Regions from separate parts of the Streptomyces sp. NPDC054813 genome, predicted to be linked through region 1. Evidence: predicted binding sites of a transcription regulator. Region 1 holds the regulator's gene; each other region holds the start of a gene.
The links. The regulator HspR, encoded in region 1, represses chaperone genes until heat shock. The targets are predictions, from matches to a motif close to TTGAGNNNNNNNNNCTCAA.

Region 1 (7,396 bases):
GAGTTCATGGGCAGGCAAAGATCAGTACAACCAACTCCTTTCCTCATGAGTCGACATCGGTAACGGCCATCTCCGTCGTAACGGAAACGACCAGAGGATCGAATGAAGCCAGCCAGACGCACCGCGGCCGGCGCCGTGGTGCTCGCCACCGCCGGCACCCTGCTCGGCGGCGCCACCGTGTCCGCCTCGGCGGCCACGACGACCTGCACCGCACCGGTCTACAAGCGGCAGCTGTTCGCGAACACCACGTTCAAGGGCACACCGAAGAAGACGGCCTGCGACTCCGCGATCAGCGAGAGCTGGAGCGGCGCCCCCGCTTCCGGCCTGCCGAAGGACAACTTCGGCGTCCGCTGGAGCGTGACCCGCGACTTCGGCTCCGGCGGCCCCTTCGCCCTCGCCGCCTCCGGACTCGACGGCATCCGGGTGTACGTCGACGGCAGTCGCAAGGTCGACCTGTGGAAGAACACGACCAAGACGGTGACCAAGACCGTCAACGTGACGATCCCCAAGGGCCGGCACACCCTGCGGATCGACTACGTCAACTGGACCGGCGCCGCCAAGGTCAGGTTCACGTACACCCCGAGGACCTCGGCCGCCGTCGACAAGGTCAAGCCGCTCGCGCCGAGCGGGACATCGGTCTCGTACGACACGGCCGCCGGCAGGGCGAAGCTCACCTGGTCGAAGAACAAGGAGCTGGACCTCGCCGGGTACCGGGTCTACCGGCGGATCAAGGGCGGCTCCTTCGGCAGCAAGCCGCTGGCCACGACCGCCTCCGCCACCTACACCGACACCCCGCCGAAGACCGGCGCCACCTACTACTACGAGGTCCGCGCCCACGACAAGGCGGGCAACCAGTCCCCCGGCAGCGCCGACCTGGGCGTCACGACCCCCGACAAGACCCCGCCGGCCGCGCCGTTCGTCGAGATGGACGGGTGCCCGTCCGACCAGCCCTACGCGGCCCCGGAACTCGTCACGACCGCGGAGAACGCGGCGGACATCGCGTGGTACGAGATGCAGCGACGGAACCCCGTCACCGGCGCTTGGACCACCGTGTACACCGGCGCCAAGGGCGCCGTCTGCGACACCGGTTACCCGGCCGACGGCAGCAAGGTGACCTACCGGGGCCGGGCCCGCGACGCCGCCGGGAACTGGTCGGTGTACTCGGCCGCCACCACGTTCACCACCAGCGACCTGACGCCTCCGGCGACCGCGGCCGACGCCCGGTCCGGGTACCGCTCGGGCGTGCCCCACCTGGTGTGGTCCCCGGTCGACGGCGCCGCCTCCTACCAGGTCCTCCAGTACGACCCGGCGACCGGCGGCTATGTCGACGCCCTGCCCGGCACCGGCACCGCCGTCCACACCACGAAGGACACCGACGTCGTCCCGCTCCAGCAACTCGCGGTCGCCGACAGCTACCGGTACGCGGTGCGCTCGGTGGACGCGCAGGGCAACGCGGCCGCCCCGGTGGAGGTCACGCTGACGATGGCGGACCGCACCGAGGCCGTCCCCGCCTTCCGGACCACCGCGAACCGGTTCGACGAGGGCGTGATGGTCGAGTGGAGCAGCGCAGACCCGTGGACCTTCGGCGAGGACCGGCCGCTGCTCACCTACCGGATCGTCCGCACCGACAAGGCGACCGGCGTCAGCAGCACCGTGACCGGGTGTAAGCCGAACAGCTCGCAGGACCTGCCGCTGGCGGATCCCGAGACGTATTGGACCTGGTCCGACGACGACGCCCCCGCGTACGCCGGGGACCGGCAGATCAACGGCCTCTGCTGGGACGTCTCCGGCGCGTCCGAGACGACGTACGACTACACGGTCGTGACGATCGACCCGTACGGCCATGAGTCGCGGCCCGGTCCGGCCGCCACGGCGACCACGCCGGACACCGTGCGCCCGGCTCCGGTGGAGAACCTGACGGCCGAACCCGTCCCCCTGGGCGTCCGCCTGACCTGGACACCGCCCGCCGACGACGACGTCACCGAGTACTACGTATGGCAGGGCATGACCGACCCGGACACCGGCGAGACGGTCTGGAAGAAGAACTGCTGGACCTCGAACTCCGCAGCCACCGGGATCCTCTGCCCGACCGTCCCCGACGGCGCCACCCACGTCTACCGCGTGGCCGCCGCGGACGGTTTCCACCTGTACGAGAACGAGGGCCCCGACTTCTTCCACACCACCACCGTCTCGGTCGCCCTGCCCGACACCCGGCCGCCCGGCTGGACAAAGACCGAGATCCGTGCGGACCGTTACCCGGAGCTGTACGTGAACTGCTCCGCGAGCTCCGGCCTCGGCGACTGCTCCCGGTTCGCCGCCTACCGCGTGGAGCGCTGGGACCCGGCCGCGGCCGCCTACGTCACCCTGTCCGAGGGCCCTACGGGCAACACCGCGTACTACATGGACACCACGGTGGCCGGGGACTCGCTGGGCCTCTACTACTACCGCGTCGTCCGCCTGGACGCCTCGGGCGCCGAGGCGTCGGTCACCTCGACGGCTTACGGCATCTGGGACTACTGACCACATGACGAAAGGGGCCCGGAGGACATGTCCTCCGGGCCCCTTCGCGCAGGTACCGCTAGTCCTTGGCCTTCTTCGGCCGCCACACCACCAGCGCGCTGGTCTGCTGGACCTCCTGGTACGGGACCAGGTCACGGCGGTACGAGGCGTGTACCGCCGCTTCGCGCTGGCGCATCGCGGCCGCCGCGCCGTCCAGGGCCGCTTCCATCTCGGCCACGCGGGCCTGGAGCGCGGCGACCTGGTTCTCCAGTTCGATGATGCGCTTGATGCCGGCCAGGTTGATGCCCTCGTCCTGCGACAACGCCTGCACCTGGCGGAGCAGTTCGATGTCGCGGGCCGAGTAGCGCCGGCCCCGCCCGGCCGTGCGGTCCGGGGAGACCAGGCCCAGGCGGTCGTACTGGCGCAGCGTCTGCGGGTGCAGTCCGGAGAGCTGGGCCGCCACCGAGATGACGTAGACCGGGGTCTCCTCGGTCAGTTCATAAGGTCCCCGAAAATTGTCACTGCGTCGACGGCCGTCCATCTCTGTCATGCTCCCTTCGCGGCCTCGAACAGCTCGGCCCGCGGGTCCTCGTCCGCGGTCGCCTCGCGATACGCCTCCAGCGCGTCACGAGCATTCCCCGACAGGTCCTTCGGGACACTCACCTCGACGGTGACCAACAGGTCGCCGCGGGTGCCGTCCTTGCGGACCGCGCCCTTGCCACGGGCGCGCATGGTACGGCCGTTGGGCGTGCCCGGGGGCAGCTTCAGGGTGACCGGCGGGCCGCCCAGGGTGGGCACCCTGACCTCGCCGCCGAGCGCCGCCTCGGTGAAGGTCACCGGGACGGTCACCGTGAGGTTGTCCTCCTTGCGGCCGAACACCGGGTGGGTGTCGACGTGGACCATGACGTACAGGTCGCCCGCCGGACCGCCGCGCTCGCCCGGTGCGCCCTTGCCGCGCAGCCGGATCCGCTGGCCGTCGGTCACCCCGGCGGGGATGCGGACCTGCATGGTCCGGGACGACTTGGCGCGGCCGCTGCCCTTGCAGTCGAGGCAGGGGTGCTCCGCGATCAGGCCGCGGCCCTTGCAGTCCGGGCAGGGGTCGGTGAGCGAGAAGCCGCCTCCGGATCCCCGCGCCACCTGGCCGGTGCCGACACAGGTCGGGCACACGCGCGGTGTACCGTTCTTGTCGCCGGTGCCCGAACAGGCCTTGCAGGGGGCCTGCGAGGACATCCGCAGCGGGACCGTGGCGCCCTCGATTGCCTCCGTGAAGCTGAGCGTGACCTCGGACTCGATGTCCTGGCCGCGCCGGGGCTGGGTGCGCGTGCCCGCGCCGCCGCCCCGGTTGAACAAGCCCCCCAGGACGTCGCCGAAACCGCCGCCGAAACCGCCCCCGCCCTGCTGTTGCGCGTTGCCCCCGAAGAGGTCGCCCAGGTCGAAGTTGAAGTTGCCGCCGCCCGCGCCCGGCCCCGGGCGGAAGCCGCCGTTGCCGAAGAGGGCGCGTGCCTCGTCGTACTCCTTGCGCTTCTTGGGGTCGCCGAGGATGTCGTTCGCCTCGGAGATCTCCTTGAAGCGCTCCTCGGCCTTGGCGTTGCCCTTGTTGGCGTCCGGGTGGAACTCGCGGGCGAGCTTCCGGTACGCCTTCTTGATCTCGGCCTCGGTGGCGTCCTTGGGGACGCCGAGGACCTTGTAGTAGTCCTTCTCGATGAAGTCCTTGGTGCTCATCCCCGACGCCCCTCCTTCCGCTCGGTCCTTATTACGTCAGCCCTCCTCAGGGCCGTTGTCCTTCTCGTCGCCCGCCGCGGGGGCCTCGTCGGTCCCCTCGGCCTTCGCCGGCGTCGCTCCCGGCTGCGGTTCGGCGACCGCCACCCGCGCGGGGCGGATGGTGCGCTCGCCGAAGCGATACCCGGGCTGCAGAATCGCCACGCACGTCGTCTCGGTGACGTCCGGCGCGTAGCTGTGCATCAGCGCCTCGTGGATCGTCGGGTCGAAGGGCTCGCCCTCCTTGCCGAACTGCTGGAGTCCCATCTTCGCCGCGACCGTTTCGAGCGATTCGGCCACCGACTTGAAACCGCCGACCAGTTCACCGTGTTCCCGGGCGCGGCCGATGTCGTCGAGCACCGGCAGGAGTTCGGTCAGGAGGTTCGAGATGGCGATCTCCCGGACCGTGATCCGGTCGCGCTCCACTCGCCGGCGGTAGTTCTGGTACTCGGCCTGGAGGCGCTGGAGGTCCGCGGTGCGCTCGCCGAGCGCGGTGCGCACCTGGTCCAGCTGTGCCGTCAGACCGGCCAGTTGTGCGTTTGCGTCCCCGGCCGGGGCCGCCCCCTGTGCGGGAGCGGCCTTCGGCTCGGCGTCGTCGGAGGTGGCGCCGGAGGGGACGTCGGGCTTCTCCTCGAAGCCCGGGGTCTCCTCCGTCACGCGGCACCGTCCTTGCGCTCGTCGTCGACGATCTCGGCGTCCACCACGTCGTCGGCGTCACCGGCGGCCGCACCGGCAGGACCGCCGGCGGTGGCCTGCGAGGCCTGGGCGTCGGCGTACATGGCCTGGCCCAGCTTCTGGGAGACGGCCGCGACCTTCTCGGTGGCGGTGCGGATCTCGGCGGTGTCCTCGCCCTTGAGCGTCTCCTTCAGCTCGGCGATGGACTCCTCGACCTCGGTCTTGATCTCGCCCGGGACCTTGTCCTCGTTGTCCTTGAGGAACTTCTCGGTCTGGTAGACGAGCTGCTCGCCCTGGTTACGGGTCTCGGCGGCCTCGCGGCGGCGGTGGTCCTCCTCCGCGTACTGCTCGGCCTCCTGGCGCATCCGGTCGACCTCGTCCTTCGGCAGCGAGGAGCCGCCGGTGACGGTCATCTTCTGCTCCTTGCCCGTGCCGAGGTCCTTGGCCGTGACGTGCATGATGCCGTTGGCGTCGATGTCGAAGGCGACCTCGATCTGCGGGACACCGCGCGGGGCCGGCGGCAGACCGGTCAGCTCGAACATGCCGAGCTTCTTGTTGTACGCCGCGATCTCGCGCTCGCCCTGGTAGACCTGGATCTGGACGGAGGGCTGGTTGTCCTCGGCGGTGGTGAAGATCTCGGACCGCTTGGTCGGGATCGTCGTGTTCCGCTCGATGAGCTTGGTCATGATGCCGCCCTTGGTCTCGATACCGAGGGACAGCGGGGTCACGTCGAGGAGCAGGACGTCCTTGACCTCACCCTTGAGGACACCGGCCTGGAGGGCGGCGCCGATGGCGACGACCTCGTCCGGGTTGACGCCCTTGTTGGCGTCCTTGCCGCCGGTCAGCTCCTTGACGAGCTCGGCCACGGCGGGCATACGGGTGGAGCCGCCGACGAGGACGACGTGGTCGATCTCGCCGAGCTGGATGCCGGCGTCCTTGATGACGTTGTGGAACGGCGTCTTGCAGCGCTCCAGGAGGTCCGCGGTCAGCTGCTGGAACTGGGCGCGGGTGAGCTTCTCGTCGAGGTGCAGGGGGCCCTCGGCGGAGGCGGTGATGTAGGGCAGGTTGATCGAGGTCTCGGTGGAGCTGGACAGCTCGATCTTGGCCTTCTCGGCGGCCTCGCGGAGGCGCTGGAGAGCCATCTTGTCCTTGCCGAGGTCCACGCCGTGGCCGGCCGCGAACTGCTTGACCAGGTAGTCGACGACGCGCTGGTCCCAGTCGTCACCACCGAGGTGGTTGTCGCCGTTGGTGGCCTTCACCTCGACGACGCCGTCGCCGATCTCCAGGAGGGACACGTCGAAGGTGCCGCCACCGAGGTCGAAGACGAGGATCGTCTGGTCGTCCTTGTCGAGGCCGTACGCCAGCGCGGCGGCGGTGGGCTCGTTGACGATGCGCAGGACGTTCAGACCGGCGATCTCGCCGGCCTCCTTCGTCGCCTGGCGCTCGGAGTCGTTGAAGTAGGCCGGGACGGTGATGACCGCGTCGGTCACCTTCTCACCCAGGTAGGCCTCCGCGTCCCGCTTCAGCTTCTGCAGGATGAACGCGGAGATCTGCTGCGGGTTGAAGTCCTTCCCGTCCAGCTGGATCTTCCAGTCGGTGCCCATGTGACGCTTCACGGACCGGATGGTGCGGTCCACGTTGGTGACCGCCTGACGCTTGGCGACCTCGCCGACCAGAACCTCGCCGTTCTTGGCGAAGGCGACGACGGACGGCGTGGTCCGGGCACCCTCGGCGTTGGTGATGACGGTGGGCTCGCCGCCTTCAAGAACGCTGACGACAGAGTTAGTCGTGCCCAGGTCGATGCCGACCGCACGTGCCATGGTGATTTCCTCCAGCTGACTTGAGTGGAACGGACTCAAGTGTGCATCAAGCCTGGCCATGGGTCAACAGACCTGAGTCGTCCAGACTCAACTCTTATCCGCTCCTTACACGCAAGTGCCCGCTGACCTGCGTGGATTCCAGACGTCGGGGCCCATACACCGACACCCGAAGGAGTAGCAGCACGACGCTGACGGTGACGCAGGCGACGCATGTGGCGCCTGTCCGCCCGACCCAGCCGCCATGCACGAGCACCCCCACGAGCACCCCCGCGAAGGCTCCGGCGCCGAGGACGACGGTCGCGCCCGGCGGGGTGAGCCCGAGCCGCCGCAGCCGGTGGGCGAGATGGTCGGGCCCGCGCCGCAGCACCGGCCGCCCGGCGAGCAGCCGCGACAGCACGACGAGCAGGACGTCGGCGCTCGCGACGGCGGTGAGCGCGAACAGCACGCCCGCGCTGGCGCCGGGGTCGTACCCGGTCCGGGTGATCAGCGCGGCCGCGGCCAGCACGAACCCGGCGAAGAGCGAGCCGGTGGCGCCCAGCGCGATCCGCGCGGGATGCCAGTTGTGCATCAGGAACCCGGTGAGCGCGGCCGCGAGCACGCTCAGCAGCACGGCCAGCCCGTCCATGACCTCGGCGGCGGCACAG
Region 2 (7,396 bases), on a different contig from region 1:
CCGCGGAGAACTTCGCGGCCGGGGTCGAGCTGTTGCGCGCCAACCCGGCCCTGCGGGCCGTCGAGTTCACCCTGTGCCGGCACGAGAAGTGCGAACTGGCGCCCCATGAAGGGCTGGTACGCGCCGACTCCAACGGCGTGCTGCACGCGCACGCCACCCGGCGCGCCGAACCGGCCGAGTGGGCCTGGGCGTTGGCCCACTGCACCATCCATCTCGGCTTCGGCCACCTGCCCGCCGCCACCGGGCCGCGCACCGAGCCCGACGAGTACGACCTCGCCGCCCGCTGCACCGTCGTCAACCGTTTCCTGGGGACCTTCCCGGTCGGTGAGGCACCGGACCACCTGCCCGCCTCCTACCCGGAGGGCGACGAGGACCGGCTGGCCGCCGGCTGGCGCCGCGTCGGCAGCATCCCGGCCGCCTACGAGCACGGCGGCACCAGCGGCGGCGAACCCGACCAGCTCCTCCTGCCCTGGGACAAGTGGGCCGGCCAGGTACCCGACTGGCGGGTCGCGTTCGCACACGCGCTGACCCGGACCATGTCCCGGGCGATGGACCTGGCCGGCGGCCGCCGCACCTCCATGACCGGGCCGCCGACCCCGCTGCGCCCCTGGGAACAGGCGCTGAGCTGGTTCGTTTCCTCCTATCCGCTGCTCGGCGGCATCGCGGCCGGCATCAAGCTGGTCGCGGACGCCGAGCTGGCCCGCGCCCACGACATCGCGATCGCCGCCGTCAACCCCGAGGCCGGCGAGATCTACGTCAACCCGCTGCGCACCCTGGACGGCGAGGAGTGGCGGTTCGTCCTCGCCCACGAGATGCTGCACGCCGCCCTGCGCCACGGCGACCGCCTCGGCGGCCGCGACCCCTACCTCTTCAACGTCGCCTGCGACTACGTCATCAACGGCTGGCTGGTCGAGATGCGTGTCGGCACCATGCCCGAAGGGCTGCTGTACGACCCGGAGTTGAAGGACCTTTCGGCGGAGGAGGTGTACGACCGGATCGCCGTCGACCTGCGACGGATGCGGCGCCTGGCCACCCTGCGCGGCAAGGGGCGCGGCGATGTGCTGGGCGCGCCGCTCGGGCCCCCCGGCGCCGGTGTCGACCTCGACGAGTTCTACCGCCGGGGCCTCGGCCAGGGACTCGACCTGCACCAGACGCAGGACCGCGGGTTCCTGCCCGGCGGCCTGGTCGAGGAGATCCGCGCCCTCAGCCATCCGCCGCTGCCCTGGGATGCCCAACTGGCCCGATGGTTCGACGAGTTCGTGCCCCGACCGGAAGCCGTACGGTCGTACGCCCGGCCCTCCCGCCGGCAGTCGTCCACCCCGGACATTCCGCGCGCCGGCCGCTACTTCCCGCCCGAGGAGGTCGCCCGCTGCACCTTCGGCGTGGTCCTGGACACCTCCGGCTCCATGGACCGCACCCTGCTCGGCAAGGCCCTCGGAGCGATCGCCTCCTACGCCGAGGCCCGGGACGTACCGGCGGCCCGCGTGGTCTTCTGCGACGCCGCCCCGCACGACGCCGGGTACCTGCCGACGACCGAGATCGCCGGACGGGTCCGGGTGCACGGCCGCGGCGGTACCGTCCTCCAACCCGGGATCGACCTATTGCAGCGCGCGGACGACTTCCCGCCGACCGCACCGGTCCTGGTGATCACCGACGGCTGGTGCGACGTGCTGCGGGTGCGGCGCGAGCACGCGTACCTCGTCCCCGACGGCCGTCGCCTGCCGTTCACTCCCCGTGGGCCGGTCTTCCGCGTGCGGTGAGCCGGGATGTGATCGGATGGAGGCAGCGAAACCGGTTCTTTCGCCTTCACACGCTGAAAGGAACAACCATGGCCGTCACGCGCATCGCGCACACCGTCTGGGAGGGCAACCTCCTTGAGGGCAACGGTGTCATCAGCTTCGACTCTTCCGGTATCGGCGACCAGCCGGTCACGTGGGCCTCGCGGTCCCAGGAGTCGAACGGCAAGACCAGCCCCGAGGAGCTGATCGCGGCCGCCCACTCCAGCTGCTTCTCCATGGCTCTCTCGCACGCCCTGGCCGGGGCCGGCACCCCGCCCACCAGGCTGGTGACCACCGCCGACGTCAAGTTCCAGCCGGGTGAGGGCATCACCGGGATCCACCTGACCGTCGAGGGCACGGTGCCCGGCCTGGACGAGGCCGGCTTCGCCGCCGCCGCCGAGGACGCCAAGAAGAACTGCCCGGTCAGCCAGGCACTGGCCGGCACCACCATCACCCTGGACGCGAAGCTCGCCTGATCGTCGTGCCCCTTCGGATGCCGCGTCCCCGTCCTGGGGCGCGGCATCGCCGTTTACGGGGTCCCCGGCATTGACAACGGCCCGCTCAAGTTTTGTGCTGGAGTCGGGGAAGTGCCCTGGGCGGAAGGGGACGGACATGACACGTGCGGTCGGGATCGACCTAGGTACGACGAACTCGGTGGTGGCCGTCCTGGAGGGCGGCGAGCCCACCGTCGTCGCCAACGCCGAGGGGGCGCGCACCACCCCGTCGGTGGTGGCCTTCGCGAAGAACGGCGATGTGCTGGTCGGCGAGGTCGCCAAGCGGCAGGCGGTGACCAACGTGGACCGCACCGCGCGCTCGGTGAAGCGGCACATGGGCGACGGCGCCTGGCGGTTTCCGGAGAGCGGGAGCGTGGACGGCACGCGGTACCGGGCCCAGGAGCTGTCGGCGCGGGTGCTGCAGAAGCTGAAGCGGGACACCGAGGCGTACCTCGGTGAGGACGTCACCGACGCGGTGATCACCGTGCCGGCGTACTTCGACGACTCCCAGCGGCAGGCCACCAAGGAGGCCGGGGAGATCGCCGGTCTGAAGGTGCTGCGGATCATCAACGAGCCGACGGCCGCGGCGCTGGCCTACGGTCTCGACCGGGGCGAGGAGCAGACGGTCCTCGTCTTCGACCTCGGCGGCGGCACCTTCGACGTCTCCCTCCTTGAGATCGGCGACGGTGTGATCGAGGTCAAGGCCACCAACGGCGACACGCATCTGGGCGGCGACGACTGGGACCAGCGGGTCGTCGAACATCTCGTGAAGCGGTTCAAGGGGCAGTACGGCATTGATCTGAGCAACGACAAGATGGCGGTGCAGCGGCTGCGCGAGGGCGCCGAGAAGGCGAAGATCGAGCTGTCGTCGTCGACGGAGACGTCGATCAACCTGCCGTACATCACGGCCTCCGCCGAGGGTCCGTTGCACCTGGAGGAGAAGCTGACGCGGGCTCAGTTCCAGGAGCTGACCGCGGACTTGCTGGACCGTTGCAAGAAGCCGTTCCACCAGGCCGTCAAGGACGCGAGCGTGCAGCTGTCCGCGATCGACCACGTCATCCTGGTCGGCGGCTCGACGCGGATGCCCGCCGTCACCGACCTGGTCAAGGAACTCACCGGCAAGGACCCGCACAAGGGCGTCAACCCGGACGAGGTGGTGGCGGTCGGTGCCGCCCTCCAGGCGGGCGTGATCCGCGGTGACGTGAAGGACGTTCTGCTCCTCGACGTCACCCCGCTGTCCCTGGGCATCGAGACCAAGGGCGGCATCATGACCAAGCTCATCGAGCGCAACACCACGATCCCGACCCGGCGTGCGGAGATCTTCACGACCGCCACCGACAACCAGCCCTCGGTGGGGATCCAGGTCTACCAGGGCGAACGGGAGATCGCCGCGTACAACAAGAAGCTCGGTGTCTTCGACCTCACCGGCCTGCCGCCGGCACCGCGTGGCGTCCCGCAGATCGAGGTCGCCTTCGACATCGACGCGAACGGGATCATGCACGTCTCGGCGAAGGACCTGGCGACCGGCCGCGAGCAGAAGATGACCGTGACCGGCGGCTCCGCGCTCCCCAAGGACGACATCGACCGCATGATGCGGGAGGCCGAGCAGTACGCCGAGGAGGACCGCAAACGCCGCGAGGCCGCCGAGACCCGCAACCAGGCCGAGCAACTCGTCTACCAGACGGAGAAGTTCATACGCGAGAACGAGGACCGCGTACCGGCCGACACGAAGACCGACGTGGAATCGGCGATCACCGAACTGAAGGCACTGCTGGACCAGAACGCCGACACCGCGGAGCTGCGCCAGGGCGTTGAGAAACTGGCGACCGTCAGCCAGCGCATGGGCCAGGCCATGTACGCGTCCGCCTCCGGCGGTTCGGCCGAAGAACAGCGCCCGCCCGAGGCCGACGAAGAGGGAGTGGTGGACGCGGAGATCGTGGACGACGAGAGGGGTGCGGCTGGGTGAGGCACCGGAATCCGACGTCGTGGCTGGTCGCCGTTGCGGCGGAGAGGGAGAATGCTCACGGGCGCGCTCCGGTGCGTGCGGTCGGCAGGGCCGCACAGACCGCGTCCAGCACGCACGCGTACGGAGTGCCGAAATCGGTGAGCCTGCAGCGGAGTTCCGACAGGCAGTCACGGTGCTCGGTGAGCAGGTCCGTGTTGCCGGTGCGCGCCGTGAACTCCAGGACGGCGGGCAGGAAGTCCGGCAGCTCCTCGCCGGTGAACTCCATGCCGTACGCCTGGTAGACCTCCTTGAAGCGGACCAGGGACATGCCCCGGCGGCGGGTGTCGCCGTCGTGCCACCAACTGAGATAGAGGCTGTGCCGGTTCTTGAAGTCGAAGACCTGCACATAGTGCGCGGCCAGCTCCTGCGGTGGGGTCACCGCGGCGTGGTCGGTGAACTCCCGCAGCTGCGGGGCTGCTTCACGCAGCAGCGGCAGCCGGGCGACGAAGTCGTCGTCCGGGTAGGTGAGGCAGAGCGCCGCCGCCTGGTAGAACACCGCGTCCGTGGACATCAGGTCTCCTTCGCCTCGTCCGGGGTGTCGGCGGTCTGCCGTCTGCGCAGCAGGTGGAAGTTGTCCACCGACACCAGGGGGAGCAGTTTTCGGCCCGAGTCCTGGCCGAAGGGCCCGTCGCCGCCCATGCCGGGGCCGCCGTCGTAGTCGAGGCTGCACCCTTCCGGGAGCGCGGACTCCTCCAGCCGGCGGGCGTCGCCGACCGCCGCGGTCGGGATCACATACCGGTCCTCGTACTTGGCGATCGCCAGCAGCCGGTACATCGTCTCGATCTCCGCCGCGGTCATCCCCACCGCGGTGGCGATCCCCGCGTCCGGCTCCTCGCCGAGGTTGAGCGCCCGCATGTGGGAGCGCATGGCGGCCAGCTTCTCCAGGGACGCCCGCACCGGTGCGGTGTCGCCCGCCGCGAACAGCTCGGCCAGGTAGGCGAGGGGGATGCGCAGGGTGTCGATCGCCCCGAAGAGGTTCTGGGCGTCCTCGCCGTCGTGGCCCGTCTCGGACAGCGCGTCCACGACGGGGGACAGGGGCGGGATGTACCAGACCATCGGCATGGTGCGGTACTCCGGATGCAGGGGCAGCGCCACCCGGTAGGTGTGGATCAGCCGGTACACGGGGGAGCGGCGCGCCGCCTCCAGCCAGTCGTACGGGATGCCCGCCTCCTCGCAGGCCCGCCGCACCGCCGGATCCTCCGGATCGAGGAAGACACCCAACTGGGCCTCGTACAGCGCCTTCTCGTCCTTGGTCCCGGCCGCCGCGGTCACCCGGTCGGCGTCGTAGAGGATCACCCCGAGATAGCGCAGCCGGCCCACGCAGGTCTCCGAGCAGACCGTCGGCTGCCCCACCTCCAGGCGCGTAGAGCACAGGGTGCACTTCTCGGCCTTGCCGGTGGCGTGGTTGAAGTAGACCTTCTTGTACGGGCATCCGGTCACGCACATCCGCCGGCCCCGGCACCGGTCCTGGTCGACGAGCACGATGCCGTCCTCGGCCCGCTTGTACATCGCGCCGGACGGGCAGGAGGCCACGCAGGACGGGTTGAGGCAGTGCTCGCAGATGCGCGGCAGGTAGAACATGAACGCCTGCTCGAACTCGAACCTGACCTTGTCCGAGGCCTGCCGGCGGGTGCGCTCGACCATCGGGTCCAGGTCGCCGTAGGCGGGGGCGCCGGCCACGTCGTCGTCCCGGTTCGACGACCACTCGATCTTCATCGGCTTGCCGTCGAGCTGGGAGACCGGACGGGCGACGGGGTAGTCGTCGCCGAGCGGTGCGTCGGTGAGGTTCTGGTAGTCGTACGTCCAGGGCTCGTGGTAGTCCTTGATCTCCGGTTGTCTGGGGTTGGAGAAGATCCCGGCGAGCTTGTGCAGCCGGCCGCCCGCCTTGAGCTTCAGCGCGCCCCGCCGGTTCAGCTCCCAGCCGCCGCGCCAGGTCTCCTGGTCCTCGTAACGGCGTGGATAGCCCGGGCCGGGCCGGGTCTCGACGTTGTTGAACCAGACGTGTTCCATGCCCCGCCGGTTGGTCCACGCCTGCTTGCAGGTGACCGAACAGGTCTGACAGCCGATGCACTTGTCGAGGTTCATGACCATCGCGATCTGGGCCATGGGACGCATCAGTACTCGACCTCCTGGCCGCGACGGCGGATCACCGTGACCTCGTCGCGCTGGATGCCCGTCGGGCCCAGGTAGTCGAAGGCCCACGAGAGCTGCGCGTAGCCGCCGATCAGATGGGACGGCTTGAGGATCACCCGGGTGAGCGTGTTGTGGATGCCGCCGCGTCTGCCGGTGGTCTCGGTCTTCGGGACGGCGACCGTGCGTTCCTGCGCGTGGCGCATGTGGACCGTGCCGGGCGGCATCCGGTGCGAGACGACCGCACGGGCCACGACCACGCCGTTGCGGTTGACCGCCTCGACCCACTCGTTGTCCTGCACCCCGATCGCCTCCGCGTCCTGCGGGGACAACCAGATGTTCTGGCCGCCCCGGGAGAGCGCGAGCATGAACAGGTTGTCCTGGTACTCGGAGTGGATCGACCACTTGTCGTGCGGGGTGAGGTGACGGACCGTCACCTCCCGCTGCCCGTCCGGGCCGAGGCGCGGCTCGCCGAAGAGCCGGTGCATGTCCAGCGGCGGCCGGTAGACCGGGAGCGCCTCGCCCAGTTCGTGGATCCAGTCGTGGTCGAGGAAGAAGTGCTGGCGGCCGGTGAGCGTGTGCCAGGGCTTGAGGTGCTCGGTGTTGAGGGTGAACGCGGTGTAGCGGCGGCCGCCGGACTCGCTGCCCGACCACTCCGGAGAGGTGATCACCGGGACCGGCGCCGCCTGGGTGTCGGCGTAGGTGACTCGCCTGCCCTCGTGCTCGGCGGCCAGGTGGGCCATCTCCTGCCCGGTGCGCTGCTCCAGGGTGCGGAAACCCTGGGTGGCGAGACGGCCGTTGGTGGTGCCGGACAGCGCCAGGATGGTGTTCGCCGCCTTGATCGCCGTGTCGAGGGAGGGGCGGCCCTGGTAGCCGGTGCCGTTCAACCTCCGTAGCTGTTCCACTTCTTGGTCCGGCGTGAGGACGATGCCTTCGGCGGGCAGGCCCAGTTGCTCCACCAGGGGGCCAAGTGCCGCGAACTTGGCGCC
Region 3 (7,396 bases), on a different contig from region 1:
AGTGGGCGAGCTGGCTGACGTAACGGCCGCGGCGGGCCTCGCGGACCGTGCCGACCCGGCGCCGGCCCTCGTCGGTGAGGGCGACCAGCCAGGCCCGTCCGTCGGCCGGGTCGGGCTCGCGGGCGATCAGCCCGAGCTCCTCCAGGGCCCGCAGCTGGCGGGACATGGTGGCCTTGCCGACGCCGATGTAGGCGGCCAGTTCGGTGGCGCGCTGCCCACCGCACTCGTCGAGCCGGACCAGCAGGCCGTAGGCGGCGGACTCCAGATCGGGGTGGACCTCGCGGGCCATCTCCCCCTGGCTGGCCCGGGCGCGCCGCAGCAGCACCGTCAACTCGCGTTCCAGGGTGAGGAATTCCTGGTCGGCACCACCGGGCGTCAGCCCGGTGGCGGCGGGCTGTTCGTCGCCCTTTTCGTCCTCGTGCACGTCAGCACCCCTGATCGGTTTCGCAGTCCTGAAAGTTTCCGTCAAACCCCGTCATCGCCGCAGCTCGCCAAGTATTCCGCAGGCGTAGACCAACGGCAGCGCCCGGATCCCCTTCCCCGGCGTCTTCTACGTGCGTAGCGTCTCTGCCAGGCAATCGATGGCATGCCCACGCCAGCGGTACGCGTCGCGCCGTGTGACCCCGCGTCGTGTCGCGCCTCTCGCGCCGACCGTCTCTGGCATATCTGGGACCCCACCTCACCCCACGGAGGCACGTCATGCCCGTGCACAGACCCGCCCCCACCCTCCTCACCGGACTGCTCGCGCTGCTGCTCGCGACGGTCTCCCTGACCCCGGCCCACGCCGACACGGGCGCCCCCGCCCGCGGTTCGGCGTACATGGGCATGGGCGTGCTGGCCCACGACGGCCAGAGCGGTACGCCCAAGAGCGGCGACGCCACCCAGACCGAGGGCGTCGACGTCGCCGGCTACCAGGGCAACGTCGCCTGGTCGACCCTGCTGGGCAGCGGGGTCAAATGGGCGTACACCAAGGCGACCGAAGGCACCTACTACACGAACCCCTACTTCACCCAGCAGTACAACGGCTCCTACGACGTGGGCATGATCCGCGGCGCGTACCACTTCGCGACCCCGGACACCACGAGCGGCGCCACCCAGGCCAACTACTTCGTCGACCACGGCGGCGGCTGGTCCAAGGACGGCCGGACCCTCCCCGGCGTTCTCGACATCGAGTGGAACCCGTACGGCGCCGCGTGCTACGGCAAGTCCGCGAGCGCGATGGTCAGCTGGATCGCCGACTTCCTCACCACCTACAAGGCACGCACCGGCCGGGACGCCGTGATCTACACGGCGACCAGCTGGTGGACCGACTGCACCGGCAACTACAGCGGCTTCGCCGCCGCCAACCCGCTGTGGGTCGCCCGGTACGCCTCGGACGTGGGGACGCTGCCGGCCGGCTGGTCGTACTACACGGCGTGGCAGTACACGTCGTCCGGTCCGACCGTCGGAGACCACGACAAGTTCAACGGGGCCATTGACCGGGTGATCGCACTCGCCAACGGCTGACACCGCACAGCGCGAAGGCCCGGGCCTCCTCGCGGGGACCCGGGCCTTCTTCATCCGGCAGCGTCCGTCACGCCGCTACCGGAACCTCCGGCGTCGCGCCGTTCGTGGCGGGCGCGAGCGCCAGCTCCAGGACCTGGCGGACGTCGGTGACGGCGTGGACGTCGAGCTTGTCCAGCACCTCCGCCGGGACGTCGTCCAGGTCGGCCTCGTTGCGCTTGGGGATGATGACGGTGCTCACCCCGGCGCGCTGGGCGGCGAGCAGCTTCTGCTTCACGCCACCGATGGGCAGCACCCGCCCGGTCAGCGAGACCTCACCGGTCATCGCCACGTCCGTGCGGACCAGCCGCCCGGACAGGAGGGACGCGAGGGCCGTCGTCATGGTGACGCCGGCGCTCGGGCCGTCCTTCGGGACCGCGCCCGCCGGGAAGTGGATGTGCACGCCCCGCTCCTTCAGGTCGCCGACCGGGAGTTCCAGTTCGGCGCCGTGCGAGCGGAGGAAGGACAGGGCGATCTGCGCGCTCTCCTTCATCACGTCACCCAGCTGACCGGTCAGGGTCAGACCCGCCGCGCCCGTCTCCGGGTCGGCCAGGGACGCCTCCACGAAGAGGACGTCGCCGCCCGCTCCGGTGACCGCGAGCCCGGTCGCCACACCCGGGACCGCGGTACGGCGCTCGGCCGGGTCCTGGGCGGACTCGGGCACGTGGTGCGGCCGGCCGATCAGGTCGCGCAGGTCCTCGTCCCTGACCGTGAACGGCAGCTCCCGCTGCCCCAGTTCGTGCTGGGCCGCGACCTTGCGCAGCAGCCGGGCGATCGACCGCTCCAGGGTGCGGACGCCCGCCTCCCGGGTGTACTCGCCGGCGAGCTTGCGCAGCGCGCTCTCCTCCAGGACGACCTCGTCCTTGTCGATGCCCGCCCGCTCCAGCTGGCGCGGGAGCAGGTGGTCACGGGCGATGACGACCTTCTCGTCCTCGGTGTAGCCGTCCAGGCGGACCAGCTCCATGCGGTCGAGCAGGGCCTCCGGGATGGCCTCCAGGACGTTGGCGGTGGCCAGGAAGACGACGTCGGACAGGTCGAGTTCGACTTCCAGGTAGTGGTCGCGGAAGGTGTGGTTCTGCGCCGGGTCGAGGACCTCGAGCAGGGCGGCCGCCGGGTCGCCCCGGAAGTCGGACCCCACCTTGTCGATCTCGTCGAGCAGGACGACCGGGTTCATCGAGCCGGCCTCCTTGATCGCGCGCACGATCCGGCCGGGCAGCGCACCGACGTACGTACGCCGGTGACCACGGATCTCGGCCTCGTCCCGGACGCCGCCGAGGGCGACCCGGACGAACTTCCGTCCCATGGCATGGGCCACGGACTCACCGAGCGAGGTCTTGCCGACACCGGGCGGACCGACCAGCGCCAGCACGGCACCGCCACGGCGCCCGCCGATGACCCCGAGCCCCCGGTCGCTGCGGCGCTTGCGCACCGCCAGGTACTCGGTGATCCGCTCCTTCACGTCCTCCAGGCCGGCGTGCTCGGCGTCCAGGACCGCCTTGGCGCCCTGGATGTCGTACTCGTCCTCGGTGCGCTCGTTCCACGGCAGTTCCAGCACCGTGTCCAGCCAGGTGCGGATCCACGAGCCCTCGGGGGACTGGTCGCTGGACCGCTCCAGCTTGTCGACCTCCTTGAGGGCGGCCTCGCGGACCTTCTCCGGCAGGTCGGCGGCCTCCACGCGGGCGCGGTAGTCGTCGGACTCCTCGCCGTCCTTCGCGGAGTCGCCGTTCAGCTCGCGCAGCTCCTTGCGGACGGCTTCGAGCTGGCGGCGGAGCAGGAACTCGCGCTGCTGCTTGTCGACGCCCTCCTGGACGTCCTTGGCGATCGTCTCGGCGACGTCCTGCTCGGCGAGGTGGTCGCGGAGCTGCTGGGTGGCGAGCTTGAGACGGGCGACCGGGTCGACGGTCTCCAGGAGCTCGACCTTCTGCTCGACGGTCAGGAAGGGCGAGTAACCGGAGTTGTCGGCGAGCTGGGACACCTCGTCGATGGCCTGCACCCGGTCCACGACCTGCCAGGCGCCGCGCTTGCGCAGCCAGGCGGTGGCGAGGGCCTTGTACTCCTTGACCAGTTCGGTGACATGACCGGGCACCGGTTCCGGGACGTTCTCCTCGATACGGGTGCCCTCCACCCACAGGGCGGCACCCGGGCCGGTGGTACCGGCGCCGATGCGGACACGGTAACGGCCGCGGATCAGCGCGCCGGGGTCACCGTCGGCCAGCCGGCCGACCTGCTCCACGGTGCCGAGCACGCCGGTGCTCGGGTAGGTCCCGTCGATACGCGGCACCAGCAGCACCTTGGGCTTGCCGGGCTCGGTACGGGCGGCGGCCTGGGCGGCCTCCACGGCGGCACGTACATCGGGGTCCTTGAGGTCCAGCGGGACCACCATCCCGGGCAGCACGACCTCGCCGTCGAGCGGCAGCACAGGGAGGGTGAGTGATGCGGACGTCGAAGCCATGATCTCCCCTTCGGCATTGAACTTGAGCTATGCCGACTCAATGCACATGAGCCTGGGAATGTTCCCCGGGCTGCGTTCGCTCTGAGCGATCGGGTGGTGACCTGGCGGTATGGCACCTGTGAAGGAAAAACAGTGGACCGGCGCGGGTGCATTCCCCCTACGGTCGGCCGGTGACCGACACCGACCTCACGGCGACCCTGCTGGCCGCCTACGACGCCCAGATGCGCGCCGTCCAGCCCGTCCCCGCGCCCGGAATCACCTACGAGCACGACGGCCCCGCCCTCCGGGTCGTGGGCCAGCACCGCGGCTTCGTGACCGGGCCGCGCGACTGGGGCGGGGTGCGCGGCCCCGAGCTGGACGCGCTGATCGCCCGGCAGCGGGACTTCTTCGCGGCGCGCGGCGAGGCGGTGGAGTGGAAGACGCGCGGGCACGACGACCCGGCGGACCTCCCCGGCCGGCTGCGCGCGGCGGCCTTCGTGCCCGAGCCGCGGGAGACGGTCGTGATCGCCCTGGTCGAGGACCTGGCCGTACGGTCCCCGGTGCTTCCCCCGGAGGTGGCCCTGCGCCGGGTCACCGCCGACGCGGACCTGGACCGCATCGCCGCGCTGGAGACGGCGGTGTGGGGCGAGGACATGGCGTGGATCGCCGGGTACCTGAGGGGCCGGCTCACGGTCGCACCCGACGACAACGAGGTGTACGTGGCCGAGGCGGCCGGGGAGGTCGTGTCGGCGGCCTGGGTGGCCTTCCGGCCCGGCACGGACTTCGCCATGCTGCTGGGCGGCTCCACGCTCGCCGAGTGGCGGGGCAAGGGCATCTACCGCGCGCTGGTGGCCCTGCGGGCGGCCCGGGCGGCCGCCCGGAACGCGCCCTACCTCCTCGTGGAGGCCTCGGCCGACAGCGCCCCGATCCTGAAGCGGCTGGGCTTCAGGGCGGTGACGACGACAACCCCGTACGTCTGGACCCCGGCTCACTGACGCGGTCCACGGAGTACTGCCGCACCGTCCCCACGGAAGCCGGCCGACGCCGGATCCCGTGCCCCGGCCCACACCGTCCGATCGCCACCGACGCACCGCCGTGCCGGGTGACGGCGGTCTCGGCCTGCCGCTGGAGCGGGCTCGTCCGGTACTTCTCGTCGAGCGGCACCCCGGCCCCCTGCGCCGACCGCCGAATCAGCGGTCGACGACCCGAGCGCCTGCACGGTGCGACACGGCGGCGGGCAGCGGCTCCGGGAATCCCGGAGTCGGCCAAGGGGCCCGCGGCGCCGCGCCGGGACTGAGCCCCTGGGTCACGGAGCGGTCGTGGTCGTACCGCTCGCGCCCGCCCGGACCTGTTCCCGGTACCAGCGCCGGACCACCGGCCAGAGTGCGGTCCCGATGCCCAGTGAGATCAGATGGCCCCAGTTGGTCATCGGGTCCTCGAAGGCGATGAGGTCGGTGACGAGGCTGTAGCCGACCAGGGCGAGCAGGGGCCAGCGCAGCCAGGGGGCGAGCAGGCCGGAGAGGGCGCCGATGCTGGCGGCCACGCCGAAGCTGATGCCGTAGTCGAGGCGGTGCAGGGAGGTGTCGGGGAGGTGCCCGACCAGGACCGCGAGGCCGACCGGGACCTCGGTGGCGAGGGTGGCCAGGACATGGCCCGCCAGGAAGACGAGGATCGTCCGGGCGCCCCCTATCCGCCGCTCCAGCGCGGTCAGGACCAGCACGAAGGCGAGGGCGTACGGGGAGAGGAGACCGCCGGCGACCCACAGCGCACTGGCCAGCAGGACGAAGACCGGTGTGCGCAGGAGGTGGGCGACGTCGGTACTGGAGTCCTGGTAGACGGCGTGCAGCAGGCCGGGGCCGGCGCAGACGGCAAAGAGCGAGGTCAGGGCCAGGACCGCCGCGTAGGTGAAGGTGACCGGGGCGCCGGTGGGGGTGGGGAGCAGACGCCAGGGCCGCACCCGGAGGGCGGGACGGGGAGCCGTCGGGGCGGGGAGCGCACCCGAGCCGCGCTGGCGGGGCACACCGTCCAGCAGGACGGCCACCTCCGCCGCGGGGAACGGCCCCGCCGCCAGAGCCCCCGGCGAAGCCGCCGGAACAAGCTCCGGCGTGGGCGTCGTTGCGGCCCCAACGGTCCGTTCCACGGTGAGGCGCTCCTTCCGTTTCACCTCACCAGCCTTCGTCGTCCCACGAGTCGCTGTCTATGACCGAGGCCACGCGGGGAGCGATTCACAGGATTTTCTGAAGAACCGTGAGGGGTCGGGAGGAACCATATGAGTCACCTGCGGCCACCCGCGGGCGCGAAGCGCCGGGCGGCCCCTCGAACGAGTGACGCCCGGGGGACCGTCCGACACCCGTAATTCGCGTGGCCGCAAAGCCCTGTTGGGGCAGGATGGCCGACATGGCGAACATCATGGGCACGACGTCCGTGGACGACGGTCCTCCCGTGGTCCTGGACCGGCGCGAGGGGCCGTACGGCGAGGTGGTCCTGCGCAGACACGGCGGGCTGCTGCAGATCATCGCCAACGGCTGCTTCCTGATGGACACCTCCGACGGCCGCTCGGAGCGGCTGCTCGTGGACGCCGCCCGGGATGCCCTGGACGGACGGGCGGAGCCGGCCGTGCTGATCGGCGGGCTGGGCGTCGGGTTCTCGCTCGCGCACGCCGCGCGGGACCCCCGCTGGGGGCGGATCACGGTCGTGGAGCGGGAGCCGGCGGTCGTGGACTGGCACCGGGACGGCCCGCTGTCGCCGCTGTCCTCAGGCGCGTTCGCCGATCCGCGCACGGTGATCGTGGAAGACGATCTCGTCACGTACGTCAATGAGACTTCCGACACATTCGACGCGCTGTGCCTGGACATCGACAACGGGCCCGGCTGGACCGTCGACGAGGACAACGAGGGCCTCTACTCACCGGCCGGACTCGCAAGCTGCGCAAGGGTGTTGAGACTGGGCGGGGTACTCGCCGTGTGGTCCGCGCAGCCCTCTGCCGAATTCGAGGAAACCTTGTGGAATGCCGGGTTCAAACAGGTGCGTACCGAAGAGATCCCGGTTGCCCGGGGCGTTCCGGACGTCGTTCACCTTGCCGTCCGCCCTGGATAGCGAGTGCGCCGCCTGTCCCCGTAATGTGCATCCCTGACGCGGATCATTCAAGCGTCAATCGCAGTCATGGGATCACCCCACTGGTTCCGGAAAGCACACAGGGGCGGGCGATGGAGCAGACACACACCTCCCACAACAGCGCGGCGACGGCTACTCCGGGCGCCCAGCGCCGGGTTCTGGTCGTCGAGGACGACCCCACGATCGTGGACGCCATCGCGGCCCGCCTGCGCGCCGAGGGATTTCTCGTGCAAACCGCGGGCGACGGGCCGGCGGCCGTCGACACCGCCGAGGCCTGGCAGCCCGACCTGCTGATCCTCGACATCATGC

Region 2: a site for HspR is predicted at 2,325-2,343, ahead of dnaK (molecular chaperone DnaK). Genes of this name have one in related genera too.
Region 3: a site for HspR is predicted at 4,017-4,035, ahead of lon (endopeptidase La). Genes of this name have one in related genera too.

Annotation. Positions count from the first base shown of each region.
Region 1 is NZ_JBSHAF010000011.1:152,364-159,759, forward strand. It holds gene ACWGJB_RS23495 (PA14 domain-containing protein) at 103-2,520, shown strand; gene ACWGJB_RS23500 (heat shock protein transcriptional repressor HspR) at 2,579-3,040, opposite strand; gene dnaJ (molecular chaperone DnaJ) at 3,046-4,221, opposite strand; gene grpE (nucleotide exchange factor GrpE) at 4,258-4,914, opposite strand; gene dnaK (molecular chaperone DnaK) at 4,911-6,752, opposite strand; gene ACWGJB_RS23520 (MraY family glycosyltransferase) at 6,847-7,396, opposite strand, start outside.
Region 2 is NZ_JBSHAF010000020.1:114,192-121,587, forward strand. It holds gene ACWGJB_RS33995 (vWA domain-containing protein) at 1-1,760, shown strand, start outside; gene ACWGJB_RS34000 (OsmC family peroxiredoxin) at 1,829-2,254, shown strand; gene dnaK (molecular chaperone DnaK) at 2,391-4,238, shown strand; gene narJ (nitrate reductase molybdenum cofactor assembly chaperone) at 4,294-4,788, opposite strand; gene narH (nitrate reductase subunit beta) at 4,788-6,392, opposite strand; gene ACWGJB_RS34020 (nitrate reductase subunit alpha) at 6,392-7,396, opposite strand, start outside.
Region 3 is NZ_JBSHAF010000006.1:45,817-53,212, forward strand. It holds gene ACWGJB_RS13475 (MarR family winged helix-turn-helix transcriptional regulator) at 1-424, opposite strand, end outside; gene ACWGJB_RS13480 (lysozyme) at 700-1,506, shown strand; gene lon (endopeptidase La) at 1,574-3,994, opposite strand; gene ACWGJB_RS13490 (GNAT family N-acetyltransferase) at 4,165-4,968, shown strand; gene ACWGJB_RS13495 (rhomboid-like protein) at 5,280-6,113, opposite strand; gene ACWGJB_RS13500 (spermine/spermidine synthase domain-containing protein) at 6,371-7,069, shown strand; gene ACWGJB_RS13505 (response regulator transcription factor) at 7,180-7,396, shown strand, end outside.